One region of the Streptomyces sp. NPDC006655 genome, then DNA from elsewhere that is predicted to be linked to it. Evidence: riboswitches for the same ligand, from Rfam matches in the RefSeq annotation. Region 1 holds a riboswitch; the other holds the start of a gene.

The links. Region 1 has a riboswitch for cyclic di-AMP ahead of AB0958_RS17715 (M23 family metallopeptidase). Riboswitches for the same ligand answer to the same signal wherever they lie in the genome.
Region 2: linked by a shared signal. The riboswitch ahead of AB0958_RS11805 (transglycosylase SLT domain-containing protein) and the one ahead of AB0958_RS17715 (M23 family metallopeptidase) in region 1 are both predicted to bind cyclic di-AMP.

What each region holds. Positions count from the first base shown of each region.
Region 1 is NZ_JBEYJU010000027.1:4,568-7,767, forward strand. It holds gene AB0958_RS17710 (pitrilysin family protein) at 1-1,031, shown strand, start outside; cyclic di-AMP (ydaO/yuaA leader) riboswitch at 1,223-1,386, shown strand; gene AB0958_RS17715 (M23 family metallopeptidase) at 1,399-2,154, shown strand; gene AB0958_RS17720 (GntR family transcriptional regulator) at 2,347-3,042, shown strand.
Region 2 is NZ_JBEYJU010000015.1:60,887-64,086, reverse strand. It holds gene AB0958_RS11810 (polyprenyl synthetase family protein) at 1-916, opposite strand, end outside; cyclic di-AMP (ydaO/yuaA leader) riboswitch at 1,660-1,856, shown strand; gene AB0958_RS11805 (transglycosylase SLT domain-containing protein) at 1,860-2,342, shown strand; gene AB0958_RS11800 (HAD family hydrolase) at 2,358-3,164, opposite strand.

The sequences.
Region 1 (3,200 bases):
CCAAGGGCCTCGGACTGCTCTCCGACGCCCTCAGGGCGCCCGCCTTCGCCGACAGCGAGGTCGAGCGGCTGGTCCGCAACCGTCTCGACGAGATCCCGCACGAGCTGGCCAACCCCAGCCGCCGGGCCGCCAAGCAGCTCTACAAGGAGCTGTTTCCGGCGACCGCGCGGATGTCCCGCCCGCGCCAGGGCACCGAGGACACCGTCGAGAAGATCGACGCCGCCGCCGTACGAGCGTTCTACGACCGCCACGTACGCCCCGTCACCGCCACCGCGGTCGTCGTCGGCGACCTGACCGGCATCGACCTGGACGCGCTGCTCGGCGACACCCTGGGCGCCTGGACCGGCTCCACCGCCGAGCCCCGGCCGGTGCCGCCGGTGACCGCCGACGACACCGGACGGGTCGTCGTCGTGGACCGCCCCGGTGCCGTCCAGACCCAGCTGCTCATCGGCCGCGTCGGCCCGGACCGGCACGACCGGGTCTGGCCCGCCCAGGTGCTCGGCACCTACTGCCTGGGCGGCACCCTCACCTCGCGCCTGGACCGCGTGCTGCGCGAGGAGAAGGGCTACACGTACGGCGTCCGCTCCTTCGGGCAGGTGCTGCGCTCCGCCCCCGACGGCACCGGTGCCTCCCTGCTGGCCATCAGCGGTTCCGTGGACACCCCGAACACCGGGCCCGCCCTCGACGACCTGTGGACGGTGCTGCGCACCCTCGCCGCCGAGGGCCTCACCGACGCCGAGCGCGACGTCGCCGTGCAGAACCTCGTCGGTGTGGCGCCGCTCAAGTACGAGACGGCGGCGGCCGTCGCAGGCACCCTCGCCGACCAGGTCGAGCAGCACCTGCCCGACGACTTCCAGGCCACGCTCTACCGGCAACTGGCCGCCACCGGCACCGTGGAGGCCACCGCGGCGGTCGTGAACGCCTTCCCGGTGGACCGCCTGGTGACGGTCCTCGTCGGCGACGCGGCGCAGATCAGGGAACCCGTCGAGGCCCTCGGCATCGGCGAAGTGACCGTCGTCGCGGCGGAGTAGCTCCACGCACGCGTGCGGAGCCCTGGCGGCCGTCGGCCACCAGGGCTCTCGTATGTCCGAATTGGGGCGGAGGTTGCCTGTCTGCCCTGTGGGATGCGCTACAAAAGCCGCGATCGGTTTGAGTCTTGAAAGAACGCCGCCGTAGGTTCCTTCGGGCTGTCCGTCAGGCACCGCGCCGCACCCGCGGCACCGGACAGCCATCGCCGAGTCCCCGTACGGCGCGAGCCAGGGGAGCCGGGGACCCACGCAGTCCCTGGGGTGAATCGGGCGCCCGCGCGTGTCGCGAGGGGGTCCGTAGGAGACCTTCCTGCTCCGAACCCGTCAGCTAACCCGGTAGGCGAGAGGGAAGGAAAGGACCAGCCTCTACATGGCGTTCATGTGCGCCTCCGGGAAGCACCGTCGTCCCGGCCGGGTGAAGCGCACCACCGCGCAGGCCGCCGGCATCGCGGCCCTCACCACCACCGGCGTCATCGGCACCGTCTCCGCCGCCCCGGCGCTCGCCGCCGAGAACAGCGTCGAGCAGACCGGTCTCACCCCGGTCATCACGGTCAGCGACTCGGTCGCCGAGCACGTCGACGCCCAGGCTGCCGCGCAGCAGGCGGTGGCCGAGCGCAAGGCGGCCGAACAGGCCGCGCGCGAGAAGGCCGCGGCGCGGGCCGAGAAGGAGCGCGAGGCCAAGGCACGGGCCGCGCGGGAGGCCGAGCGCAAGCGCCTCAACGCCTTCGTCGCGCCGATCAGCGACTCGTACGTCTCCACCGGCTACAAGACCGGCGGCTCCCTGTGGTCCTCCGGCTCCCACACCGGCATCGACTTCCACGCCGCCGCCGGCACGGTCGTGCACGCGGTGGGCACCGGCACGGTCGTCTCCACCGGCTGGGGCGGGGCGTACGGCAACCAGATCGTCATCAAGATGGCCGACGGCATGTACACCCAGTACGGCCACCTGTCGTCCATCGGTGTCTCGGTGGGGCAGCAGGTGACCCCGGGCCAGCAGATCGGCCTCTCCGGGTCCACCGGCAACACCACCGGCCCCCACCTCCACTTCGAGGCCCGTACGACCGCGGAGTACGGCTCCGACGTCGACCCGGTCGCCTACCTCCGCAAGCACGGTGTGAACGTCTGACGTCCGTCCTTTTCGGTGACATCCTGCGAAGCCCCGGCAGCCGGCCGGGGCTTTCGCCGTTTTCGCGCCCCCGCTGTCCAAAAAATACTCATGGATTCCGGCCCCCCGTCGGAAATTCCCGCGCATTGCAATAGAGTCACGGAACCGGCGTCACTCGGCGGCGTTTCACGGGGATTAAGGCGGAGGTCGGACATGCGCATTCCGGCGCACTCGGTATGCACGGCGATCCGGGACGACATCGTCGCGGGTGTCCACGAGCGCGGCAGCCGGCTCACCGAGGAACTCCTGGCCCGCCGCTACGGCGTCTCGCGCGTCCCGGTCCGCGAGGCGCTGCGCACCCTGGAGGCCGAGGGCTTCGTCGTGACCCGCCGGCACGCGGGCGCTTGCGTGGCCGAACCGACCGAGCAGGAGGCCGCCGACCTGCTGGAGATGCGCCTGCTCCTGGAGCCGCTCGGCGCCCTGCGGGCCGCCCAGCGCCGCACCGAGGCCCACCTGAAGGTGCTGCGCGGGCTGGTCAGGCTGGGGCAGGAGCGGGCCAGGACCGGCAACAGCGACGACCTGCGCTCGCTGGGCGGCTGGTTCCACGAGACGCTCGCCCAGGCCTCCGCCAGCCACGCCCTGACGGCGACGCTCACCCAGTTGCGGCACAAGATCGCCTGGATGTACACGGTGGAGGCGCCCGTCAGCCCGGTGGAGTCCTGGGCGGAGCACGGCGCGATCGTGGACGCGGTGGCGCGCGGGGACGGGGAGCGCGCCCGGGCGGTGACGGCGCTGCACACCGAGCGCTCCACGGCCTTCCACCGGCTCCGGTTTCCCGGCGCCGCCGAACGGGCGAACCCTGTGAGGACTTCGCAACATCCCGTAAACATGTCGGGCGTGCGGCATTAACACGGGCGCCGTATACAAAGAGGTGCTATTCGCGGGGGCCGTTTTTTCGGTGCCCGTATCCAGCTGTGCCCTTTATCCAGGCGTGCCCGTTCCGAGGCGTGCCCTTATTTACGTTTACCGGTGCCGCTGCCGAGCGCGCCCGTATTGCGGCGCGCACT
Region 2 (3,200 bases), on a different contig from region 1:
CGGCGTACCGGACGGCGTCCCGGCGCGCCTCCTCCAGTGCCGGGTTCACCCGCAGCGCGGCGAGCGCCTGCGCGTGCCGGGCGTCGTCCGTGAGGTCGGAGTCCAGCAGCTCGCACAGCGCGATGTCCTCGGCCAGCCCCAGCCGGGCCGCCCGCTCCCGCAGCCGCAGCACGGGGAGGGTGGGAACACCCTCGCGGAGGTCCGTGCCCGGGGTCTTGCCGGACTCGTGCGAGTCGGAGGCGATGTCGAGGACGTCGTCGGCGAGCTGGAAGGCGACTCCGAGTCGTTCGCCGTACTGGGTGAGGACGTCCACGACCGTCTCGTCGGCGCCGGACATCATCGCGCCGAAACGGCAGGAGACCGCCACCAGCGAGCCCGTCTTGCCGCCGAGGACGTCGAGGTAGTGGTCGACCGGGTCGCGCCCGTCGGAAGGCCCCGCCGTCTCCAGGATCTGGCCGGTCACCAGCCGCTCGAACGCGAGGGCCTGGACGCGGACCGCCTCGGGCCCGAGGTCGGCGAGGATCTGCGAGGCGCGCGCGAACAGGAAGTCGCCGGTGAGGACGGCGACGGAGTTGCCCCAGCGGGTGTTGGCGCTGTCCACACCGCGCCGCACGGAGGCCTCGTCCATGACGTCGTCGTGGTACAGGGTGGCGAGGTGGGTCAGCTCGACACCGACGGCCGACGGCACGACACCCGGTGCGTAGGGGTCGCCGAACTGCGCGGCGAGCATCACCAGCAGCGGCCGGAACCGCTTGCCGCCGGCCCGTACGAGGTGCTGCGCGGCCTCCGTGATGAAGGGGACCTCGCTCTTGGTGGCCTCTAGCAGGCCTTCCTCGACAGCCGCCAATCCAGCCTGGACATCGGCTTCCAGAGCCTGGTCCCGCACGTTCAGCCCGAACGGCCCGACGACGGTCACGAGGGTCTCCTGTCTGCTGGTGTCCACTGGCGATTACACGGTTTGTCGATAGGTCGCTGCCATCACTCAAGTCAGCGTATCCGGTCAGGTTTCGATCACCGATGGCGCCCACGGTTACACCCCGGGCGCCATCGGATCACGACCGGTATGTTTTTGATCATATGATATGACGTGACATCTACCGACTTGGAAGGATCAGCAGCCTCTTGTACCGAAACGGGGCATACGCCACTCCCTGAACCATCACCCGGCCGATGTCACCCACCTGGACGCACCCTCTCCTGGTGACCAGGAGCACCCACGTCACCGCTCGGCAATTCGTGGCGCCCCGCGCGGCCTTGGCCCGGCCGGCCGTCAATCCGCGGAGCAAAAAAGACTAATGGTGCCCTAATGGCCTATTAGCACCCCAGAGCCCTAATTCCGCTCAGTAAGACAATTGGGACAATCTCTGAAATCCAGAGCGACACGGGCGCACTCAGCTAATCCCTCATGCCCCTTTTGCCGTGATTGCGGTTTCGTGAAGTAGGTCACTCGCGCACCTATGCCCCTCATGCCGCCAGTCACTCTCCCCCGCCTTTCCCTGTGCGCCAGTTGAGGCTTGGCGACCGCAAAGGATCAAGTGCCTCATACGCCTCAGATCAAGGTCAATCGGTTTGTTGTGTGAATCCACCCCTTGTTCCGGACATGTGCTCTCGCATACGTTCCCGCTCGCCGGGCGGACGCCGAATCCTGCCGCCGCCCGTCCTAACCCATCGACGAGTTCATTCGCACGGCAGGAGCGGGGGACCCAGGTAAGTCGCCGGACCGGGCGGCGCCGTCATCGACGGACGCCGTCCCGGACCGGCTAGGGGTGAAGTCGCAACGCCTTCGGGTGACGCGACCGGGCACTCCCCGAGCCCGAACCCGACAGCTCACCTCGCAGGCGACGGAGAGGAACTTCGCCATGCCTGCTGCCGCCCAGCCCCGCCGCTCCCGCATCGCCCGCACGCTCGCCGTCGTCGGTACCGGCGCCGCCGTACTCGCCCTTTCGCTCATCGGCGCGGCCGACGCCTCCGCCGCCACCCCCGCCACCGCCATCACGGCCTCGACGACGCCCGCCGGGTACCCGAACAACCTCGACGGCTGGATCCGCGAGTCGCTCGCGATCATGGCCCAGAAGGGCATCCCGGGCTCGTACAACGGCATCTACCGCAACGTGATCCGCGAGTCGTCCGGCAACCCGCGGGCCATCAACCTCTGGGACTCCAACGCGGCCGCCGGCATCCCGTCCAAGGGCCTGCTCCAGGTGATCGACCCGACGTTCAACGCCTACCACGTGGCGGGCACGTCCTTCGACATCTACGACCCGGTCGCCAACATCACCGCCGCCTGCAACTACGCCGCCGCGCGGTACGGCTCGATCGACAACGTCCACGGCGCGTACTGACCGGCGCGCCCCGCATCAGACGAAGAGCCTCTCGAGGACGACGGCGATGCCGTCGTCCTCGTTGGACGTGGTGATCTCGTCGGCCCTGGCCTGAAGCTCGGGGTGAGCGTTGGCCATGGCCACTCCGTAGGCCGCCCAGTCGAACATCGGAACGTCGTTGGGCATGTCACCGAAGGCGATGGCCCGTTCGGGGCACAGCCCCAGGTGGTCGGCGGCCAGCGCCAGCCCGGTCGCCTTGGTCACCCCGCACGGCTGGAGCTCCACCGTCCCCGGCCCCGACATGGTGACCGTCGCCAGTGAACCCACCACCGCGCGGGCGGTCGCCGCCAGTTCGTCGTCGGACAGGGTGTGGTGGCGCAGCAACACCTTGCTGATGGGCGCGCACCACAGGTCGTCACGCCGGTCCACGCGCAGCGCGGGCAGCGTGGGGTGGGGCATCAGGTAGCCCGGTTCGATGAGCGTGAGCCCGTCCACGCCGTCCTGGTCGACCGCCGCGTACACCTGGCCGACCTCGGCCTCGATCTTGCCGAGCGCGGTCTCCGCCAGTTCCCGGTCCAGGGTGACCGACCACAGCAGACGGTGCGTGCCGGCGTCGTACACCTGTGCGCCCTGGCCGCAGACCGCGAGCCCCGTGCAGCCGAGGTCGTCGAGGAGCGGGCGCACTCTCGGCGCGGGGCGGCCGGTCACCACCAGGTGCGTGGCGCCGGCCCGGCCGGCCCGCGCCAGGGCGGCGAGCGACCGGTCCGACAGGGTGTCGTCGGCACGCAGCAGCGTGCCGTCCAGGTCGGTGGCGATCAGAGAGTACGGGGAAGGTGCGACCATGATCAGAGAATACGGACAGCACGCCCCTGGGACTCA